DNA from 3 places in the Thauera sp. JM12B12 genome. Region 1 is predicted to be linked to each of the others. Evidence: predicted binding sites of a transcription regulator. Region 1 holds the regulator's gene; each other region holds the start of a gene.
The links. Region 1 encodes LexA, which represses DNA repair genes until DNA is damaged. Its sites were predicted from a motif close to ACTGTATNTANATACAGT; they were not measured.
Positions count from the first base shown of each region.

Region 2: a site for LexA is predicted at 1,206-1,223, ahead of AAG895_RS01635 (ATP-dependent helicase). Genes of this name have one in related genera too.
Region 3: a site for LexA is predicted at 3,433-3,450, ahead of AAG895_RS12100 (error-prone DNA polymerase). Genes of this name have one in related genera too.

Region 1 covers NZ_CP154859.1:1,977,194-1,984,196, reverse strand. The annotation lists gene AAG895_RS08880 (dipeptide ABC transporter ATP-binding protein) at 1-550, opposite strand, end outside; gene AAG895_RS08875 (peptidylprolyl isomerase) at 606-1,091, opposite strand; gene AAG895_RS08870 (peroxiredoxin) at 1,072-1,563, opposite strand; gene AAG895_RS08865 (zinc-dependent alcohol dehydrogenase family protein) at 1,787-2,818, shown strand; gene lexA (transcriptional repressor LexA) at 2,913-3,521, shown strand; gene imuA (translesion DNA synthesis-associated protein ImuA) at 3,595-4,341, shown strand; gene AAG895_RS08850 (DNA polymerase Y family protein) at 4,357-5,910, shown strand; gene AAG895_RS08845 (hypothetical protein) at 6,058-6,648, shown strand; gene AAG895_RS08840 (PDZ domain-containing protein) at 6,675-7,003, opposite strand, start outside.
Region 2 covers NZ_CP154859.1:373,832-380,834, forward strand. The annotation lists gene AAG895_RS01630 (tetratricopeptide repeat protein) at 1-1,121, shown strand, start outside; gene AAG895_RS01635 (ATP-dependent helicase) at 1,225-3,363, shown strand; gene AAG895_RS01640 (sigma 54-interacting transcriptional regulator) at 3,546-5,087, shown strand; gene AAG895_RS01645 (GntP family permease) at 5,405-6,796, shown strand; gene AAG895_RS01650 (acyl CoA:acetate/3-ketoacid CoA transferase) at 6,817-7,003, shown strand, end outside.
Region 3 covers NZ_CP154859.1:2,684,034-2,691,036, forward strand. The annotation lists gene gltX (glutamate--tRNA ligase) at 1-442, opposite strand, end outside; gene AAG895_RS12085 (ABC transporter ATP-binding protein) at 510-1,304, opposite strand; gene AAG895_RS12090 (ABC transporter permease) at 1,306-2,196, opposite strand; gene AAG895_RS12095 (ABC transporter substrate-binding protein) at 2,296-3,267, opposite strand; gene AAG895_RS12100 (error-prone DNA polymerase) at 3,457-6,861, shown strand; gene AAG895_RS12105 (hypothetical protein) at 6,951-7,003, shown strand, end outside.

The sequences.
Region 1 (7,003 bases):
TGGCGATCATCACCCGCTGTTTCATGCCGCCGGAGAACTGGAACGGATAATCCTGCAGGCGCCGCGCCGGATCGGGGATCCCCACCGCCTCCAGCAGCCGGACCGCCTCGCCACGCGCGGCCTCTCCGCGCAGGCCATGGCGTGCCAGCGCCTCGCCGATCTGCTCGCCCACGGTCATCACCGGGTTCAGGCTGGTCGACGGCTCCTGGAAGATCATGCCGATGCGCCCACCGCGCACACGGCGCATCGCCGACTCCGGGAGCGCGAGCAGTTCCTCGCCCCCGAGGCGGACGCTGCCTCCGGCGATCTGCCCCGCATCCGGGAGCAGGCGCATGAGCGCGAGCGCCGTCATCGACTTGCCGCAGCCGGACTCACCGAGGAGGGCAAAGGTCTCTCCGGCATCGATGCTGAAGTCGACCCCGTCCACCGGACGGACATCGCCCTCTGCACGCGCGATCTTCACGCCCAGGCCGGCGACCTGCAGCAGAGCCTCGGCAGACAGGGAGCCGGCAGGTACGGAGGCAGCCGTGTGCGGAGCGGATCGAGTCATTCGGGACCGGGGGCAGCGATGAAAAAGGGCCGCTCACGCGGCCCCTCGATCGGGATCAGTGGTGATGACCGCCAGGGCCATGAACGTGACCGTGGGCGATCTCCTCGGCGCTCGCCGGACGCACTTCGGCGACGGTGACGTCGAACACCAGCGCAACGCCTGCCAGCGGGTGGTTGCCGTCGACCACGACCTTGCCGTCGGCGATGTCGGTGATGCGATAGACGAGATCTTCCTCGCCGTCGTCGGAGACGCGCTCGAAGCTCATGCCGACCTTGATGTTCTCGGGGAAGAGCTTGGCGTCCTCGACCAGGATGAGTTCCTCGTCGTAGTCGCCGAACGCATCTTCGGGCTGCAGCTTGACCTGCAGCGTCTCGCCGACCTTCTTGCCGTGCAGGGCCTCTTCGAGCACCGGGAAGATGCCATCGTAGCCGCCATGCAGATAAACCAGGGGGTGATGGCCGTCATCGATGATCGCGCCATCCGGGTCACGCACCGTGTACTGCAGCGTGACGATGCTGTTCTTAACGATTTCGTTTTGCATTCTGAGGTTCCAGTTCCTTGACCAGTTCGAAAACCGCGGCGGCGTGGCCGCGAGGCGTCACATCGTAGAGTGCGTGGCGGATCCTGCCCTGCTTGTCGATCACGAAGGTCGATCGCCGCACGCCCATCTTCTTCACTCCGTCGACTTCCCGTTCCTGCCACACGTTGTAGAGCCGGCACACGTCGGTGTCGGAATCGGAAAGCAGGCGGATCGACAATCCCTCCTGGTCACGAAACTCGGCGTGGGTCAGACAGTCGTCGGGACTCACACCGACCACGATGCAGTCGAAGCGGGCGAACTCGTCGTCGTGGTCGCTGAAGTCAGCGGCCTGGAGCGTGCAGCCCGGCGTCTTGTCGCGAGGATAAAAGTAGAGAACGACATTCTGCTTGCCGACCACCGACGCGAGGTCGAAAATTTCCATGTCGGCGTCCGGCAAGGTGAATGCGGGGGCGATGTCTCCGCTCTGCAGCATGTGTTCTCCCTGATGTGGGCCGGATTCTAGCCGAGACCCCCGGCGAACACTACCCGCGCTGGACTGCTCCTGGACGTGGGATCGATCGAGCATTCTGGCCTTCCTCCCTGGTTGGGTCGGTGCGTGGGGTGCCGCCAGCCGACACCGTGTTGAAGCAATAGCCCAGATCGGGCGACGGCTCAAGACGCAGTGCATCATCGCCACCGCAACCGGAGCGCGCCCCATGGCAACCCGACTCTCCCGCACCGACGACTCCACCCTGCCCTCGAGCATGCGCGCGATGCTGCTCGAGAGCCCCGGCGAGCCCCTGAAGGCGGTCGAACGCCCGCTCCCAAGGCCGGCCGCCGGCCAGATCCTGCTGCGCGTCGAAGCCTGCGGCGTATGCCGGACCGACCTCCACCTGATCGATGGCGAACTGCCCGATCCGGCGCTGCCGATGATTCCCGGGCACGAGATCGTCGGTCGCGTGGCCGCGGTGGGCGCCGGCGTTTCAGGCGTCCGGCATGGCCAGCGCATGGGCGTGCCCTGGCTCGGCTGGACCTGCGGACACTGCAGCTTCTGCGCCAGCCAGCGGGAGAACCTGTGCGACAACGCCCGCTTCACCGGCTACCAGATCCATGGCGGCTACGCCGAATACACGGTCGCCGACGCACGCTACTGCTTCGCGCTGGACGAGGCGGCCGACCCCGCCGAGGCAGCCCCCCTGCTCTGTGCCGGCCTCATCGGCTACCGCGCGCTGGCGATGGCCGGCGACGCGCGCCGGATCGGTCTGTACGGATTCGGTGCCGCCGCCCACATCATCGCGCAGGTGGCGGTATGGCAGGGACGCGAGGTCCACGCCTTCACCCGCGCCGGCGACGCCGCCAGCCAGGCCTTCGCCCGCCAGCTCGGCGCCTGCTGGGTCGGCAGCGGGCAGGACAGGCCGCCGCAGCCGCTCGATGCCGCGCTCATCTTCGCGCCTGCCGGCGAACTGGTTCCCGCCGCGCTGCGCAGCCTCGCCAAGGGCGGCGTCGTGGTGTGCGCGGGCATCCACATGAGCGAGATCCCGGCGTTTCCCTACGACATCCTGTGGGGAGAACGCCGCATCGTCTCGGTGGCCAACCTCACCCGGCGTGACGGCGATGAATTCCTCGCCCTGGCACCGAAGGTGCCGGTACGCACCGAGGTCACGCGCTTCGCGCTCGACGAGGCCAACGAGGCGCTCGCACGCTTGCGCCGCGGAGAACTGCAGGGGGCGGCGGTGCTGATGCCCTGAACGCGGCGGCACCCAGATCAGGAGCTGACGAACGCGGAGGCTTGCTCTCGGCGCACAACTGTTTAAAATTACAGCCATCCCCATGGAGGCCGTCATGAGCGCCCGTAGCGAAACCCTCACCGCACGCCAGCAGGAAATCCTCGACTTCATCCGCGCCACGGTCGAGTCCGAAGGCCGTCCGCCCACCCGCGCCGAGGTGTGCACCGCGTTCGGGTTTCGTTCGCCGAACGCGGCCGAAACCCACCTGCGCGCGCTCGCCGCCAAGGGCGCCATCCTGCTCGAGGAAGGCCGCGCCCGCGGCATCCGCCTGGCCGCAGCGCTCGGCCTGCCGCTGGTCGGCCGCGTCGCTGCCGGCAGCCCCATCCTCGCCGCAGAACACGTCGAGGCGCGCTACCAGCTCGATCCGTCCCTGTTCTCGCCCAAGGCGGACTACCTGCTGCGCGTGCGCGGCATGAGCATGCGCGACGCCGGCATCCTCGACGGCGACCTCATCGCCGTGCATCGCAGCGCCGAGGCGCGCAACGGTCAGATCGTGGTCGCCCGTGTGGACGACGACGTCACCGTGAAGACCCTGCAGCGCAAGGGCACGGTGGTCGAGCTGCTGCCGGCCAATCCGGACTACGCCCCCATCGTCATCGACACCCGGCGCGCGCCGGTGGTCATAGAAGGCGTCATGGTCGGCCTGATCCGCAAGGATCACTGAGCATCATCGGCCGCCCCCTCGCCGACGTGCGCCGCGCCCTCTGCCCCACCCTTCCCCTCGCATCATGCCCGCCATGGCTGCCATCGCCCCGCGCATTGCCGAACAGGATCCGTCCGCGGCGTCCGTCCGCGCGCTGCTGGCCGGACTGCCGGCAGGCAGCGTCTGGCAGGCCAGTCACCTCGCCCAGAGCCGTGGCGAGGTCTGCTCCACCGGCTTCGATACCCTCGACGCCGAACTGCCCGGTGGCGGATGGCCGCTCGGCGCCCTGATCGAGCTGCTGCTCGAACGCCCCGGCGTGGGCGAGCTGTCGATGCTGCTGCCGGTGCTCGAGCGCACGCGCCCCGAGCAATGGATCGTGTGGCTGGCGCCGCCGCTGCTGCCCTACGCGCCGGCACTGGCAGATGCAGGGGTGCCGCTCTCCCGCCTGCTGATCGTACGCCCCGAACAGCCTCGCACTCTGCTCTGGGCAGCACGCCAGGCAACCGTCTCGGGCAGCTGCTCGGCCGTGCTCGCATGGCTGCCGAAGATCGACAGCGGCGGCCTGCGCCGGCTGCAGCTCGCCGCCGAGGACAGCGCCACGCCCCTGTTCCTGTTCCGACCGCTTGACGCCGCCGGTCAGGCCTCGCCCGCCCCCCTGCGCCTCGCGCTCGCCGCCCGCGGCGGACAGCTCGAAGTGCGGATCGTCAAGCGCAAGGGGCCGCCAGCCATCCGCCCCGTGCTGCTGCACATACGCCCGACAGCGGTCGACACCGATGCACTGCCGCCCCTCTCGCCAACAGGGTCCATGACGCGCCCGGGCATGCTCGAACGCGTACGCTGAAACCGGCCTGCACGCATGCTCTGGCTCGCCATCCTGCTGCCGGCGCTGCCGCTCCAGGTATTCACCCGCGGCATCCGCGACGCCCTCCCGCTCGCCATCGTCGCCGCCCCCCCGGGGACGACCCTGCTGGAGGTGACGCCGTGCGCACAAGCACTCGGCGTCCACCCTGGAATGCGCGGCACGAGCGCGCTCGCCCTGGTGCCCGAGCTGCGGCTGCAGCCGCGCGACACCGCCCGTGAGCATGCGGCGCTCGCCGAGATCGCCACCTGGGCAGGACGCTTCAGCCCGCGCATCAGCCTGTCTCCACCCGATGCGGTGCTGATGGAGATCTCCGCCTGCCTGCGCCTGTTCGGCGGCGCGAGCCGGATCGAGCGCACGCTCCGGGAGGCACTCCAGGCCGAACTCGGCTTCGAGGCCCGCACGGGCTGCGCGCCCACGCCGCTCGCCGCGCGCTGGTTCGCCCGCACAGGGCTGAGCTTCGACCCTGCCCGTGCACTGCAGACAGAAGGCGACGCAGCCACATCGGCGCCCCCCGAACCGCTGCCCCCGGTCACGCACGGTCACGCATCGCCCGCGCACTGGTTATCCATGATCGACCCGCTCCCGCTCCCCCTGCTCGGTGAAGACGGCAGTTGCGACGCACACACGCTGGCCTTGCTCGAAGGCCTCGGCCTGCGCACCCTTGGCGAGGTGCGCCGTCTGCCCGCTGCCGGTCTCGCCCGCCGCCAGGCACAGTCCGCCGCGCGCACGCTCGCACGCGCCCGCGGCGAACTGCCCGACCCCCGCCCCTGGTTCGAACCGCCGGCGCGCTTCGACCACGGGCTTGCCTTGCCCGCCTCCACGCATCAGGCCGAAGCCCTGCTGTTCGCCGCACGCAGACTGTTTGCCAGCCTGGCGGGCTGGCTCCAGGCCCATCATGCTGCAGTGGATCTGTGCTCGCTGGTGCTGGAACACACGTCCCGCCCCCCCACCCTGCTCGAGCTGGCCATGGGCGAACCCAGCCAGGACGAAGCCCGCTTCGCCCTGATCGCCCGGGAGCGCCTTGCCACGATCCGTCTCGATGACGAGGTCCGTGCGCTCAGGCTGCAGGCTGAACACGCGGTGGACGCACGCCCCGCCAGTAGCGACCTGTTCGGCGATCCATCGGCCTCGGACCGGGACGCCGCCCTGTTGCTCGCGCGCCTGCAGGCACGCCTGGGGCGCAGCGCGATCTACCGCCTCGACGCACATGGCGACCATCGCCCGGAATCAGCCTGGCTCGCCTGCGAACCCGGCGCCGTTCCGCGCACGACGGGGGCGGGACGAAGCGCTCCTGCCAAGACCCTGCGCACCACATCCAAGGCCCACGAGCGACTGCGTCCGCTCTGGCTCCTTCCCGTTCCAGGAGCGATCTCTCCCGAGCGCCTCACCCTGCTCGGCGATGCCGAGCGCATCGAGACCGGTTGGTGGGATGGTCAGGTGGTCCGTCGCGACTACTACCTGGCACGCGATGTCGACCAATCCCTGTGCTGGGTCTTCAACTGCCTGGACGCGCCGGGTGAGTGGTTCGTGCATGGCTACTTCGGTTGAGTCCCACCGCGCGCACACGCCGGCAGCGCCCGAATCCAGACACGGCCGCCGTCGCCCGGCGTGCATCGACGGACGTAGTACACTGCGCCCCGCATGCCTTCGCCTCATCCAACAACGAATACCCAGCCCGCACGCTGCCTCCTCCCGATGCCCGAGCCTTCGACCCCCGCCTCTTCCCTCTCCGCCGTGACGCCTGCGGCACGACCCGCTCCACTGCGCGGCGATCTTGCCCGCCGCCGCGCACTCTTCGGCCTCCTCGTCAGCCTCGTCGCGCTGCCGGCTTCGTGGCTGCTGTTCTCGCAGCTCGACCACCTGTGGCCCGAGATCGTGCGCATGGAAGGCGCCACCTTCATGGCTGCCGCCACCCTGCTCGGCGCCGCCATGGCGGTCGGCCCGCTCGCGGCAGCGGTGGGTCTGCTGCTGGCCATCTGGTTCGGGGTGGACAGCGTCTATCGTCCGCGTCGCAAGAGCTCTCCAGCGCTCGACCGGGTGATCGTCGGCGCCGGGCTGGTGGTCTGGTTCGCCCCCGCCCTTGCCGCACTCTTCATGGTCGTGCAGGCCCTCGCGAGCGGACGCATTCATTTCGTGCGCCCGCCGCGGGACTACTTCCTCGCCACCGATCCGATCGCGTACTGGCAGGGCGTGGGCTTCTGGCTGATCATGGGCGGCCTGTTCGCCTTCCTCGCCTGGCGCTACTGGCGCCCGAAGCTCCTTCCCCGCTCCGCAGCAGCCGACTGAACCGAGCCGGCAGGGCGCCCCGCCTGCTAGCGCCCAAGCCAGCCCTTGCGCAGCGCACGTGCGCCCGCCGGGGCGCGCTCGGAGAGCTTGAGCCCGTACTTGTCGGCCGGGGCCTCGGCCAGCAGCAACCGAAAGTTCATGAGCTCGTCGCGTCGGAAGACGTGCACGCTCACCTCGTCACCTGCGCGTCGCCGCGACAGCATGTCCTCAAGGCTTTTCGCGCTTGCGATGCGCAGGCCGTCGAGGGCGACGAGCACGTCTCCCGCCGACACGCCCGCCCTCTGGGCAGGGCCGGCGTCGAACACGTTCGCCACCTTCGCCTCGCCACCGCCTGCCGCAAGCTTGATGCCCAGCA
Region 2 (7,003 bases), 1.6 Mb from region 1:
ACGACGACCATGGCCTCGCCTGCACCGGCGCCGATGCCGACAGCGCCGCCCACTACCGGCGCGCCCTGCACCAGTTCCGCTGCTACATCGAGGATCCGGTGGCGAGTGTCGATGCCGCGCTCGCGCTGCGCCCCGACTTCGTCATGGCCCATGCGCTGAAGGCCTGGCTGCACCTGCTCGGCACCGAGCCGGCGGGCATCCCGGTGGCGCGCGCCTGCCTGCTCGCGGCCTCGCGGCTGCCGGCCTGGTCGCGCGCCATGGCGGGCCATCACGCCGTGCTCGGCATGCACGCCTTCGGTCTCGAGGAGTGCGGCGACTACGTCCGCGCCGAGGCGCAGGGGCGCGCCGGCGTCGAACTCGAGCCGCGCGACGGCTGGGCCCAGCACGCGGTCGCGCACGTGATGGAGATGCAGGGCCGCGAGCGCGACGGCATCGCCTGGATGCGCGCCGACCCCGCGGCCTGGTCCACCGACAGCTTCTTCCGCGTGCACAACTGGTGGCATCTCGCGCTCTACCACCTCGAGCTGGGCGAGATCGACGAGGTGCTGGCCTTGTACGACGGGCCGATCCGCGGCGAGCGCTCGACCGTGATCCTGGACCTGATCGACGCCTCGGCCATGCTGTGGCGCCTGCACCTGCGCGGCATCGACGTCGGCTCGCGCTGGCAGCGGCTCGCCGAGGACTGGGCGCCGTTCGCCGCCGCCGGCAACTACGCCTTCAACGACGTGCACGCGACCATGGCCTTCGTCGGTGCGGGGCGTCTCGATCTGGTCGACACGGTGCTGGAGGCGCAGCGCGCGGCGATGCAGGGCGACGGCGACAACGCCGCCTTCACGCGTGAGGTGGGGCAACCGCTGACGCGGGCGATCCGCGCCTTCGGCGAGGGGCACCATGCCGAGACCGTGCGCCTGATCCGCGACGTGCGCGAGATCGCCCACCGCTTCGGTGGCAGCCATGCGCAGCGCAGCGTGCTCGACCTGACGCTGATCGAGGCCGCGCTGCGTGACGGCCAGCAGGCGCTCGCCGTCGCGCTGTGCAACGAGCGTGTCGACACGCGCCCGCACAGCCCGCTGACCCGGCTGCTGCGGCAGCGCGCGGCGCCGCTGCGGGCAGCGGCTTGAGGCAGGCGCATCGGGGCGGCCTTCAGCACCGACCTGCGCGGTCGCGCCAGGGGCCCGATTCGTGGCCTATCGTCGGCGGCATTGGCTGAATATAATTACAGCCATGCCGCCTTCGTCTTCTTCCACTGCTGCGCCCCTCGCGGCAGCGCCCGAGCCTGTCGCTTCCGACCCGCTCGCCCGCCTCAACCCGGCGCAACGCGCGGCGGTCGAGCACGGGGTCACGGGCGATGCGAACGCCACGGGCCTCTTTCCGCGGCCGGCGCAGCCGCTGCTGGTGATTGCCGGCGCCGGCTCGGGCAAGACCAACACGCTCGCGCATCGCGTGGCGCACCTCATCGCCCACGGAGCCGACCCTTCGCGCATGCTGCTGCTCACCTTCTCGCGCCGGGCGGCCGACGAGATGGGCCGGCGCGTGCGTCGCATCCTGGCGCAGGCGTCCGCGGGAAGGCCCGGGCTGGCGCAGGCCGAGCTGCACTGGTCGGGCACCTTCCACGCCATCGGCGCGCGCCTCTTGCGCGACTACGCCGGGCGCATCGGGCTCGACCCGGGCTTCACCATCCACGACCGCGAGGATTCCGGCGACCTGATGAACCTGGTGCGCCACGAACTCGGCCTGTCGGCGACCCGGCAGCGCTTTCCCCAGAAAGGCACCTGCCTGGCGATCTACTCGGCGGCGGTCAACACGCAGGCGCCGCTCGCCGAGGTGCTGCAGGCGAACTTCCCGTGGTGCGCGGAGTGGGAGGACGAACTCAAGCGCCTGTTTCGAGCCTACGTCGAGGCCAAGCAGGCGCAGCAGGTGCTCGACTACGACGACCTGCTGCTGTACTGGGCGCAGATGGTGGCCGAGCCGGCGCTCGGTGCCGAGATCGGCGGCCTCTTCGACCACGTGCTGGTCGATGAGTACCAGGACACCAACCCCCTGCAGGCGTCGATCCTGCTCGCAATGAAACCCGATGGCCGCGGCCTCACCGTGGTCGGCGACGACGCGCAGTCGATCTACGCCTTTCGCGGTGCCACCGTGCGCAACATCCTCGACTTCCCCGCCGCCTTCGATCCGCCGGCGCAGGTGGTGACGCTGGAGCAGAACTACCGCTCGACCAAGCCGATCCTGGAGGCGGCCAACGCGGTGATCGCGATGGCGGCCGAGCGCTTCACCAAGAACCTGTGGTCCGAGCGCGAATCGACGCAGCGCCCGCGCCTGGTGTCGGTCAAGGACGACGCCGACCAGGCCGCCTTCGTCGTCGATGGCGTGCTGGCGCGGCGCGAGGAGGGGCTCAAGCTCAAGCAGCAGGCGGTGCTGTTCCGCGCCTCGGCGCACAGCGCGCGGCTGGAACTGGAGCTGACCCGGCGCAACATCCCCTTCGTGAAGTTCGGCGGCCTCAAGTTCCTCGAAGCCGCCCACGTCAAGGACGTGCTCGCGGTGCTGCGCTGGGCCGAGAATCCGCGCGACCGCATCTCGGGTTTCCGTGCCATCCAGCTCCTGGCCGGCATCGGACCGAAGACCGCCGGCCGCGTGCTCGACAACGTCTGCGCCGCGCCCGCGGGCTGCGCACTGCTCGCCGAGCAGCCGGTGCCCGAGGCTGCGCGCGCGGGCTGGCAGGCGTTCGCGGCGCTCGTCGACCGCCTGGCCGAACGCCCGCAATGGCCGGCGGACTTCGAGCTCGCCTGCCGCTGGTACGAGGGCGAGATGCCGCGCCTGTACGACGACTTCGCGCTGCGCGTGCTCGACGTCCAGCAGCTCGCCCGCATCGCCGCCACCAGCCCGAGCCGCCAACGCTTTCTCACCGAGCTCACCCTCGACCCGCCCAGCGCCACCAGCGGCGAGGCTGGCATGCCGCTGCTCGACGAGGACTACCTGATCCTGTCGACGATGCACTCGGCCAAGGGCCAGGAGTGGAACGCGGTGAGCGTGCTGAACGTGGTCGACGGCTGCATTCCGTCCGACGTCGCCACCCGCAACAGCGCCGAGATCGAGGAGGAGCGCCGCCTGCTCTACGTCGCGATGACGCGGGCGAAGGACAACCTCGACCTGATCGTGCCGCAGCGCTTCTACGTGACGCAGCAGATGGGCCTGGGCGACCGCCACGTCTATGCCGGACGCACGCGCTTTATCCCCAACCGCCTGCTCGGCCACTTCGAGCAGCTGAGCTGGCCGCCGCCGCCGCCCGAACTGCAGGGCTCGCCCGCCTCCCGCCAGGCGGCGATCGACCTCGCGGCGAAGATGCGCGACATGTGGCGCTGAAGCGCTGCGCGCCGCCCCGTGGGAGCGGGCTTGCCCGCGAACATCACCGGCTGCACGCGCCCCGTTCGCGGGCCACCGCACCCACTGGCCGCCGCTCCCGCGGGCTGCGTTGGCGGTCGGCGTTGCCCCGGCTCGGGGGCGGTCCCATAATCGGCCGCATTTCCGTCCCCTCGAGCCTGCCCATGGGTCTGTCCGCCGCCGACCTCGACGAGAACGGCCTCAAGATCGGCATCTCGCCCGAGCATTTCCGCGCGGTGGCGATGCCGCTGCTGTTCGACCATCTCAATGCCCAGTGCGAAGGCACGGTGGCGGTCAATCGCCAGGCGCGCATCGTGTGGATGAGCGACAAGTACGCGAGCAAGATCGGGCTGGCCGACGGGCATAGCGCGCTCGGGCGCGAGATCGAGGACGTGCTGCCGGCGAGCCGGCTGCGCGAGGTGGTCGACAGCGGCGAGCCCAGCCTGCTCGACCTGATGCCCTTCGGCGACGAGCACTTCGTCGTCACCCGCATCCCGCTGCGCGCCGACGATGGCCAGGTGGTCGGCGCGCTCGGCTTCGTGTTGTTCGATCGCGCCCGTCACCTGAAGCCGCTGATGGAGAAGTACGGCCGCCTGCAGGCGCGCCTCGCGGAGACCGAGCGCGCGCTGCTGCAGGCGCGCCGCGCGCGCTACACGATCGCCAACTTCATCGGCACCAGCGCGGTCGCCACCGAGATCAAGCGCCAGGCCCGCCGCGCCGCCCAGCTCGACGCCACGGTGCTGCTGCGCGGCGAGACCGGCACCGGCAAGGAGCTGCTCGCGCAGGGCATCCACAACCTGTCGGCGCGCGCCAATGGGCCCTTCGTCGCGGTGAACATGGCGGCGGTGCCCGACAACCTGGTCGAGGCCGAGCTCTTCGGTACCGCGCCGGGCGCCTTCACCGGCGCCGACCGCAAGGCGCGGCTGGGCAAGTTCGAGCTCGCCAACGGCGGCACCCTGTTCCTCGACGAGATCGGCGACCTGTCGCTGCCGCTGCAGGTCAAGCTGCTGCGCGTGCTGCAGGAGCAGCAGGTCGAGCCGCTCGGCTCGAACCAGGTGCGCCCGCTCGACGTGCGCGTGATCGCCGCCACCCATGTGGACCTCGAGGCGCGGGTGGCCGAGGGCAGCTTCCGCGCCGACCTGTTCTACCGTCTCAACGTGCTGGCGCTGCGCGTGCCCAGCCTGCGCGAGCGGCGCGAGGACATCGGCGCCCTGGTCGAGGCCCTGCTCGACGACATCGCGGCGCGCTCCGGCCAGCGTCCGCTGGAGCTTGCCGACGACGCGCTGGCGCTGCTTGCGGCCCAGCCGTGGCCGGGCAACGTGCGCCAGCTGCGCAACCTGCTCGAGCGCGCCCAGCTGAGCGCCGACAGCGGGCCGCTGGATGCCGCGGCGCTGGCGGCCCTGCTCGGCACGGCCGGGGCGGTGCTGGCCATGCCCGTCGCGGCTGCACGCGCAGGGGCCGCGCCGGACGCGTCATTGGGCGCAAGGCCCGACGCAGGGCAGGACGCAATTCGGGCGGCCACGCCGGACGCGCGCCCCGGAGAGGGCGTCGTGCCGCTCGCCGACGCCCTCGCGCATGCCGAACGCGTGGCGCTGCGGGCGGCGCTGCAGGCCTGCGGCGGCAATCGCCGCCTCGCCGCCAGCCGGCTCGGCATCTCGCGCGCCGGCCTCTACGCCAAGCTGCAGCAGCACGGCATCACGCGCTGAGCCCTGTGCTGCCCCGCGTCGGGGTGTCCAGAAATCTGGATTGATTGCTTCTGGGTGTCCTGAATCCTGGACATGTCTTGAAAGCTGGAGCCTTCAATGCGTCCGCATGCGTGTCGTCTGGCTATGACGGGCGGTAATAAGGCGGATCGATAACCCAATCAGCGCATGCGATCCAGGCCTGTTTGCGCCTGTTCGGGGCCCTGTTCCGGCCGCAGCGTGCAGGACCTGGCACGGATGCTGCTGTTGATTGCCCGCACCGCGGCGACGTCCGCGGCCGATACCGATACCCAAAAACCAATCCAGGAGGAGGACGCCCCATGGGCACCCTAGGCATTCTGTTGTCCCTCGTATTGCTGATGTATCTCGCCTACCGCGGCATCAGCGTCCTGCTGCTCGCGCCGCTGCTGGCGCTGTTCGCCGTGCTGACGTCGGGCGAGGCGGCGATGCTGCTGCCGACCTACACCCAGGTCTTCATGAAGGCCATGGGCGGCTACGTGATCCAGTTCTTCCCGCTGTTCCTGCTCGGCGCGCTGTTCGGCAAGCTGATGGACGACTCCGGCTCGGCGCGCGCGATCGCGCACGCCATCGTCGAGAAAGTGGGCAGCCAGCGCGCGATCCTGGCGATCGTGCTCGCCTGCGGCATCCTGACCTATGGCGGCGTGTCGCTGTTCGTGGTCGCCTTCGCGGTGTATCCGATCGGCGCCGCGCTTTTCCGCGAGGCGGGGATCCCCAAGCGCCTGATCCCGGCGGCGATCGCGCTCGGCTCCTTCACCTTCACGATGACCGCGCTGCCCGGCACGCCGGCGATCCAGAACGCCATCCCCAGCCCCTTCTTCGGCACCGATGCCTTCGCCGCGCCCGGCCTCGGCCTGATCGGCGGCCTGATCATGCTCGGCCTCGGCACCTGGTGGCTGAGTGCCCAGCAGCGCAAGCTGATGGCCGCGGGCGAAGGCTACGGCCACCACAGCGGCGAGCCCGACAGCGAGCCCGCCGATGCGCCGCGTCCAGGCTTCTGGATCGCGCTGCTGCCGATCCTGGTGGTGATCGGCCTCAACTTCGTGATGGCCAAGCAGGTGCTGCCGGGCCTCGACCACAGCTACCTCGCCAAGCCCGAGTTCGGCGGCCTGCAGGACGCGCGCTCGCTGATCGGCATCTGGTCGATCATCGTCGCGCTGTCGGCGGCGGTGCTGCTGCTGGTGGCGCTGCACTGGACGCGCTGGGCCAACCTGATGAAGACCGTCAACGAGGGCTCCTTCGGCTCCATGCTGCCGATCCTCAACACCGCCACCGAGGTCGGCTACGGCACCGTCATCGCCTCGCTCGCCGGCTTCGTGGTGATCCGCGACCTGGTGCTCGGCATCGCGCCGGGCAACCCGCTGATCTCCGAGGCGGTGGCGGTGAACGTGCTCGCCGGCATCACCGGCTCGGCTTCGGGCGGCATGTCGATCGCGCTCAAGACGCTGGGTGCCGAGTACCTCGCCATGGCCACCGCCGCCGGCATCAGCCCCGAGCTGCTGCACCGCGTCGCCGCCATGGCCTCGGGCTGCATGGACACGCTGCCGCACAACGGCGCGGTGATCTCGCTGCTGGCGATCTGCCGCCTGACCCACCGCGAGTCCTACGGCTTCATCGCGATGAACACGGTGGTGTTCCCGCTCCTCGCGCTGGCGGTGGTGATCACCCTCGGTACGCTGTTCGGCAACTTCTGAGCGCAGGCGGGAGATCGGTCATGAGTACGAGCACACATCCGATCGCCGCCTCGCTGCGCGCCTCCGACACCGGCAAGGTGGTGTCGGCGCGCGCGGCGGTGCGCCTGATCCGCAGCGGCGACACGGTCGCCACCGGCGGCTTCGTCGGCATCGGCTTTCCGGAGAGCGTCGCGATCGCGCTCGAGGAACGCTATCTCGAGGGCGACG
Region 3 (7,003 bases), 710 kb from region 1:
CCGGCTGCACGCCCGCGGGCGGCGGCGGCAGGGTCTTGCCGGCCTCGGGGCGCCAGCGTCCGTCGTAGCGCGGCTTCTCGCCGCGGGCGCGCTGCGCCTCGCGGATAGCGTCGAGCTCTTCGGGCGACATGTAGCAGTGGTAGGCGGTGCCCGCGGCCAGCATCTGGCCGATGACCGCCTTGTACCGGTCCATGCGCTGCATCTGGTAGAACGGCCCCTCGTCGTGCTCGAGGCCCAGCCAGTGCATGCCGTCGAGGATGGCCTGCACCGCTTCGGGCGTGGAACGGGCGACGTCGGTGTCCTCGATGCGCAGGATGAAGCTGCCGCCGTGGCGGCGGGCGAAGGCCCACGAGAACAGCGCGGTGCGCGCGCCACCGATGTGGAGATAGCCGGTCGGGCTGGGAGCGAAGCGGGTGCGGACGGGACGGGGAGCGGAAGTCATCGTTGCATTCAGTGGTGTTTCGTTCGTTTGGATACGGGGTGGCACGGGGGCGGGCGCGGAGGGCGACTCAGCCCAGCAGCAGCGCGTCGTCGTCGATCTCTTCGCCGCGGACCTTCTCGAACATGTCGAGCAGGTGATGCACGTCCAGCCCCTCGCGCTCCTTGCCGGACACGTCCAGCACGACGCGGCCCTGGTGCAGCATCACGGTGCGCTGGCCGACGTCGAGCGCCTGGCGCATCGAGTGGGTGACCATCATCGTGGTGAGCTTGTGCTCGGCGACGATGCGCACGGTGAGCTCGAGCACGAAGGCCGCGGTGCGCGGGTCGAGCGCGGCGGTGTGCTCGTCGAGCAGCAGCAGGCGCGAGGGCTGCAGCGCCGCCATCAGCAGGCTCACCGCCTGGCGCTGGCCGCCCGAGAGCAGGCCAATGCGATCGGACAGGCGGTTCTCCAGGCCCAGGCCCAGCGTCGATAGCTGGGCGCGGAACTCCTCGCGCAGCGCGGGCTTGACCGCGAAGGAGAAGCCGCGCCGCTCGCCGCGCATCTTGGCCAGCGCCATGTTCTCCTCGATGGTGAGGTCCTCGCAGGTCCCGGCGAGCGGGTCCTGGAACACGCGGGCGACGTGGCGCGCGCGCACCCACACCGGCTGGCGCGTCATGTCGATGCCGTCGATCTCGATCGTGCCGCTGTCGACCCGCTGCTCGCCGGAGACGGCGTTCAGGAAGGTCGACTTGCCGGCGCCGTTGGAGCCGATCACGGTGACGAACTGCCCGCTCGGGATCTCGAGCGACATGCCGCGCAGGGCCTGGGTCTCGATCGGCGTGCCGGGGTTGAAGGTCAGGCGCAGCTCATTGGCTTTCAACATCTCAGTTCCCCTTCTTTCCGGACCAGTGGGCGCGCAGTTTGGGCACCACCAGGGCGACCGTCACCAGCACCGCGGTGACGAGGTTGAGGTCCTGCGCCTGCAGGCCGATGAAGTCCGAGTTGAGCGCGAGCGCGATGAAGAAGCGATAGACGATGGCACCGACGATGACCGCGATCGTCGCCAGGTAGAGCTTGCGCGAGGGCAGCAGGCTCTCGCCGACGATCACCGCCGCAAGGCCGATGACGATGGTGCCCACGCCCATCGAGATGTCCGCCCCGCCCTGGGTCTGCGCGAACAGCGCGCCCGCCAGGCCGACCAGCGCGTTCGACAGCGCCATGCCGGCCAGCACCGCCAGCCCGGTGTTGACGCCCTGCGCCCGCGCCATGCGCGCGTTCGAGCCGGTGGCGCGGATCGCCAGCCCGCTCTGGGTGGAGAAATAGGCATCGAGCGCGAGCTTGACCGCCAGCACCACGAAGATCAGCAGCAACGGGCGGAACACGTAGTCGGCGAGCGCCTCGGGCTGCAGCAGGTTGAAGACCGTCGGCTCGGTGATCAGCGGCACGTTGGGCTTGCCCATGATGCGCAGGTTGATCGAGTAGAGCGCGATCATCATCAGGATGCTCGCGAGCAGATCCATGATCTTGAGGCTGACGTTGAGCCAGCCGGTGATCAGGCCGGCGACCGCGCCGGCGAGCGTCGCCACGACGGTCGCGGTGAAGGGATCGTAGCCGGCGGCGATCATGGTCGCGGCGACCGCACCGCCGAGCGGGAAGCTGCCGTCCACGGTGAGGTCGGGAAAGCGCAGCAGGCGGAAGGAGATGTACACGCCGAGGGCGACGAGGCTGAAGATCAGCCCGATCTCGAGCGCCCCGAGCAGGGTGTAGAGGGACATGGGAAATACCGTTGCGGAGAAAACGACGCGGGCGCTCCGAAAGGAGCACCCGCGGCGATCGGAGCGAACCGGCCGGCGATGGGCCCGGCCGGGCCGCGCTTACTGGACGACCTTGGAGGCGTCCTTGATGAGCGCTTCGGACAGGGTGACGCCCTGCTTCTGCGCTGCACCCGGGTTCACGTGCAGGGACAGGTTGTTGCTGGTCTCGGAGGCGATGTCGCCCGGCTTCTCGCCCTTGAGGATGCGCACGACCATCTGCCCGGTCTGCACGCCGATCGCCTTGTAGTCCATGCCATAGGCGGCGACCGCGCCACGCGCCACGCTGTCGGTATCGGCAGCCACGAGCGGGATCTTGGCGTCCATGCCGACCTTGACCAGGGCCTCGTAGGCCGACACCACGTTGTTGTCGGTGCTGGTGTAGAACACGTCGACCTTGTCGATCAGGCTGCGCGCGGCCGAGCCCACGTCAACCGAGCGCGGCGCGGCGGCGTCGACCAGGGTCATGCCGTGCTTGGGGAGCAGCGTGCGCATCTGCTCGAGCACCACCACCGAGTTCGCCTCGCCGGGGTTGAAGACCATGCCGACGCGCTTGGCGTTGGGCGCGACGCGCTTGATCAGCTCGATCTGCTTGTCGAGTTCGAGCGCATCGGAGACGCCGGTGACGTTGGTGCCCGAGGGCGCCATCGAAGGCACCAGCTTGGCCGCGACCGGGTCGGTCACCGCCGAGAAAACCAGCGGGATGTCCTTGGTCGCCGCGGCAACCGCCTGCGCCGAGGGGGTGGCGATGGCGACGATCACGTCGGACCTGTCGCCGACGAACTTGCGCGCGATCTGCGCCGCGGTGCCAGTGTTGCCCTGGGCGCTCTGGTACTGCCACTTCAGGTTCTTGCCGTCCTCGTAGCCGGCGGCGGCGAGCGCCTCCTTGACGCCATCCCGGACCGCGTCGAGCGCCGGATGTTCGACGATCGCGGTGATCGCCACCGATTTCTGCTCCGCATGCACCGGGCTGGCCATCGCGAAAGCCAGGGCGAGCGCACCGAACAGCACCTTGCGGGACTTGCTGAAGGACATGAAGGTCTCCTATCGGCCATGCGGGCCGGACAGTTTTTTACGCGCACGATCGACGACCGCGCGGATCGGAAAAGCAGGAAGACCGAGAGTTTAACAGCGCGCCCGGCTCATGCGATTGCGGTGGACCCGAAGCAGGAAAGGACGAGCGCCCATATTGCCTGCAAGACTGTATTTTTTTACAGTTACCGCATGACCATCCCCTATGCCGAACTCCACTGCCTCAGCAACTTCAGCTTCCAGCGCGGCGCCTCCCACCCCGAGGAGCTCGTCACGCAGGCGGCCGCGTTCGGCTACAGCGCGATCGCGCTCACCGACGAATGCTCGCTTGCCGGCGTGGTGCGCGCCCATCGCGCCCTGCAGGCCCTGCCGGCCGACCGCCCGCAGCTGATCATCGGCAGCGAACTCGCGCTCGAGGATGGTCCTCGCATCGTGCTGCTCGCCACCGACCGCTGCGGCTACGGCCAGCTGTCGCGGCTGATCACCCGGGCCCGCCGCGCCGCCGACAAGGGCAGCTACCGCCTCACCCGGGCGATGATCGACGACGCCTGCGACCTGCCGCTGCCGTCCGCCGCCCCCGGCGAGGCTGCCGACGGCCTGGACGGCTGCCTGGCCCTGCTGATTCCGCCCGCGAGCTTCCCGCCCCGTGCCGGACTCGAGACCGCGGCGGCGGCCCTGCAGGTCGAGGCCGAATGGCTCGCGCAGCGTTTCCCGGGCCGCGCCTGGATGGCGGTGACGGTGCGGCTCGACGGCCGCGACCGCGCCCGCATCACCTGGCTGCGCCGCGTCGCCCGCGCCGCGGGCATACCGGCCGTGGCCGCCAGCGGCGCGCTGATGCACGCCGCCGAACGCCGCCCGCTCGCCGACGTGATGAGCGCGCTGCGCCTGCACTGCAGCGTGGCCGAGGCCGGGCTGGCGCTCGCCGCCAATGCCGAGCAGCGCCTGCACGCGCGCGACACCCTCGCCCGCCGCTACCCGCCCGCCCTGCTCGCCGAGACCCTGGTCGTCGCCCAACGCTGCAGCTTTTCGCTGGACGAGCTGCGCTACGAGTACCCCGCCGAGCTCGTCCCCGAGGGCGAAACCCCGGCGCGCTGGCTGCGCCGGCTGGTCGAGGGCGGGCTGGCGTGGCGTTACGGCCAGGCGGAGCCGAGCCACGCCGGAAGCGGCGACACCCCACCGCCACGCATTGCCGCCCCCGCCCGCAGCACGACCCCGCCCCGCGCGGCCGACGACCCCGCGCCGCCCACGGTGCGCGCGCAGATCGAGCACGAGCTCGCGCTGATCGCCGAGCTCGGCTACGAGCCCTACTTCCTCACCGTGCACGACATCGTCCGCTTCGCCCGCGAGGCCGGCATCCTGTGCCAGGGCCGCGGCTCGGCGGCGAACTCGGTGGTGTGCTGGGCGCTCGGCATCACCGAGGTCGATCCACGGCTCGGCATCATGCTGGTCGAGCGCTTCATCTCGCGCGAGCGCAACGAACCGCCCGACATCGACGTCGACTTCGAGCACGACCGCCGCGAGGAGGTCATCCAGTACATCTACCGCAAGTACGGCCGCGAGCGCGCCGCGCTCGCCGCCACGGTGATCAGCTACCGCGCGCGCAGCGCGCTGCGCGACGTCGGCCGCGCGCTCGGCCTGGACGAGGCGCAGATCGAGCGCCTCACCCGCGAGCACCACTGGTTCGACGGCCGCCGCATCCTGCCCGAACGCCTCGCCGAGGCCGGGCTCGACCCCGCCAGCCCGGTCACCCAGCGCCTGGTCGCGCTCACCGAAGAGCTGATCGGCTTTCCGCGCCATCTGTCGCAGCACGTCGGCGGTTTCGTCATCGCGCGCGGCCGGCTCGACGAGCTGGTGCCGGTCGAGAACGCCGCCATGCCCGAGCGCACCGTGATCCAGTGGGACAAGGACGACCTCGACGCGGTCGGTCTGATGAAGATCGACGTGCTCGCGCTCGGCATGCTGTCGGCGCTGCGCCGCGGCCTCGCCCTGGTGTCGGCCTGGCGCGGGCGGGCGCTGACGCTGGCGACGATCCCGCGCGAGCGACCGCAGGTGTACGCGATGCTGTCACGCGCGGATTCGATCGGCGTGTTCCAGGTCGAATCGCGCGCGCAGATGACCATGCTGCCGCGCTTGAAGCCGCGCCGCTTCTACGACCTGGTGGTGGAAGTCGCCATCGTGCGCCCCGGCCCGATCCAGGGCGGCATGGTCCATCCCTACCTGCAGGCGCGCGAGCGCGTGGCGCGCGGCGAAGACCCGATGGAAGGGCTGCGCGAGGAGATCCGCGGCGTGCTCGCGCGCACGCTCGGGGTGCCGATCTTCCAGGAGCAGGTGATGCAGCTCGCGGTGGTGGCTGCGGGCTTCACCGGCGGCGAGGCCGACCAGCTGCGCCGCGCGATGGGCGCCTGGCGGCGCAAGGGCGAGCTCGAGCGCTACCGCCAGAAGCTGCTCGACGGGCTGGCGAAGAACCGCTACGACCCCGACTTCGCCCAGCGCCTGTGCCAGCAGATCGAGGGCTTCGGCAGCTACGGCTTTCCCGAATCCCACGCCGCCAGCTTCGCGCTGCTGGTGTATGCCTCGGCCTGGCTGAAGTGCTTCGAGCCCGCCGCCTTCCTCGCCGCCCTGCTCAACAGCCAGCCGATGGGCTTCTATTCGCCTTCGCAACTGATCCAGGACGCACGCCGGCATGGGGTGGAGGTGCGGGCGGCGGATGTGACCGTGAGCGAATGGGATTGCACGCTGGAGCCGACCGCCCAACATACGACCGATCCGCCCCCCGCGCCCCCGGGCACGCCATCAGCACAGCCAGCGCCCTGTCCACCACTGGCAGCACACACCCATCCGGCGAGCAGCCCCGGCGCGCCGGACGCGAACGCGTCGCCTGTACGCCCGCAGCCCGCGGTGCGCCTCGGCCTGCGCATGATCCGCGGCCTCGCCCATGACGCCGCCGTACGCATCGCCGAGGCCCGCCGCGCACGCGCCTTCAGCGACGTGCAGGACCTCGCCGCACGCGCCCGGCTCGACGCCGGCGACCTGCGCACGCTGGCCGCCGGCGGCGCGCTCGCCACGCTCGCCGGCCATCGCCGCCAGGCGCTGTGGCAGGCGAGCGGCGCCACGCCCCTGCCCGGTCTGCTCGCCGACGCCCCCGGCGGCGACGTCGCCGCCGCACTCGAAGCGCCCGCCGAGACCGAAGACCTGCTCGCCGACTACGCCCGCCTCGGCTTCACCCTCGGCCGCCACCCGCTGTCCTTCGTGCGCGTCCAGCTCGCCCGACTGCGCTTTCTCACCGCCGCCGACATCGCCCTCGCCCCCGACCGCATGCTCGCCCGCGGCGCCGGCCTGGTCACCTGCCGCCAGCGCCCGGGCACCGCCAAGGGCACGCTGTTCGTGACCCTGGAGGACGAGACCGGCCTCACCAACGTCATCGTCCGCCCCGAGCTCTTCGAGCAGCAGCGCCGCATCCTGCTCGGCGCGCGGCTGATGGGCGTGTTCGGCCAGATCAGCCGCCAGGGCCGCGTCGTGCATCTGGTGGCGAACCGCGTGGTGGACCATTCCGCGCTGCTGGGCGAACTGGCCGCTCGCAGCCGGGACTTTCACTGAACGACGTGCCTGAGCAGCACCCATCAACACCCCCTGCGGGTCGGTGCTATCTTTGCTGCGTGCATCACCTGTTCGAGGAGTAAGCCCCCATGAACGACCGCTGCATCGACGACCCCTTCGGCCTCAAGGAACGGCCCGGTGT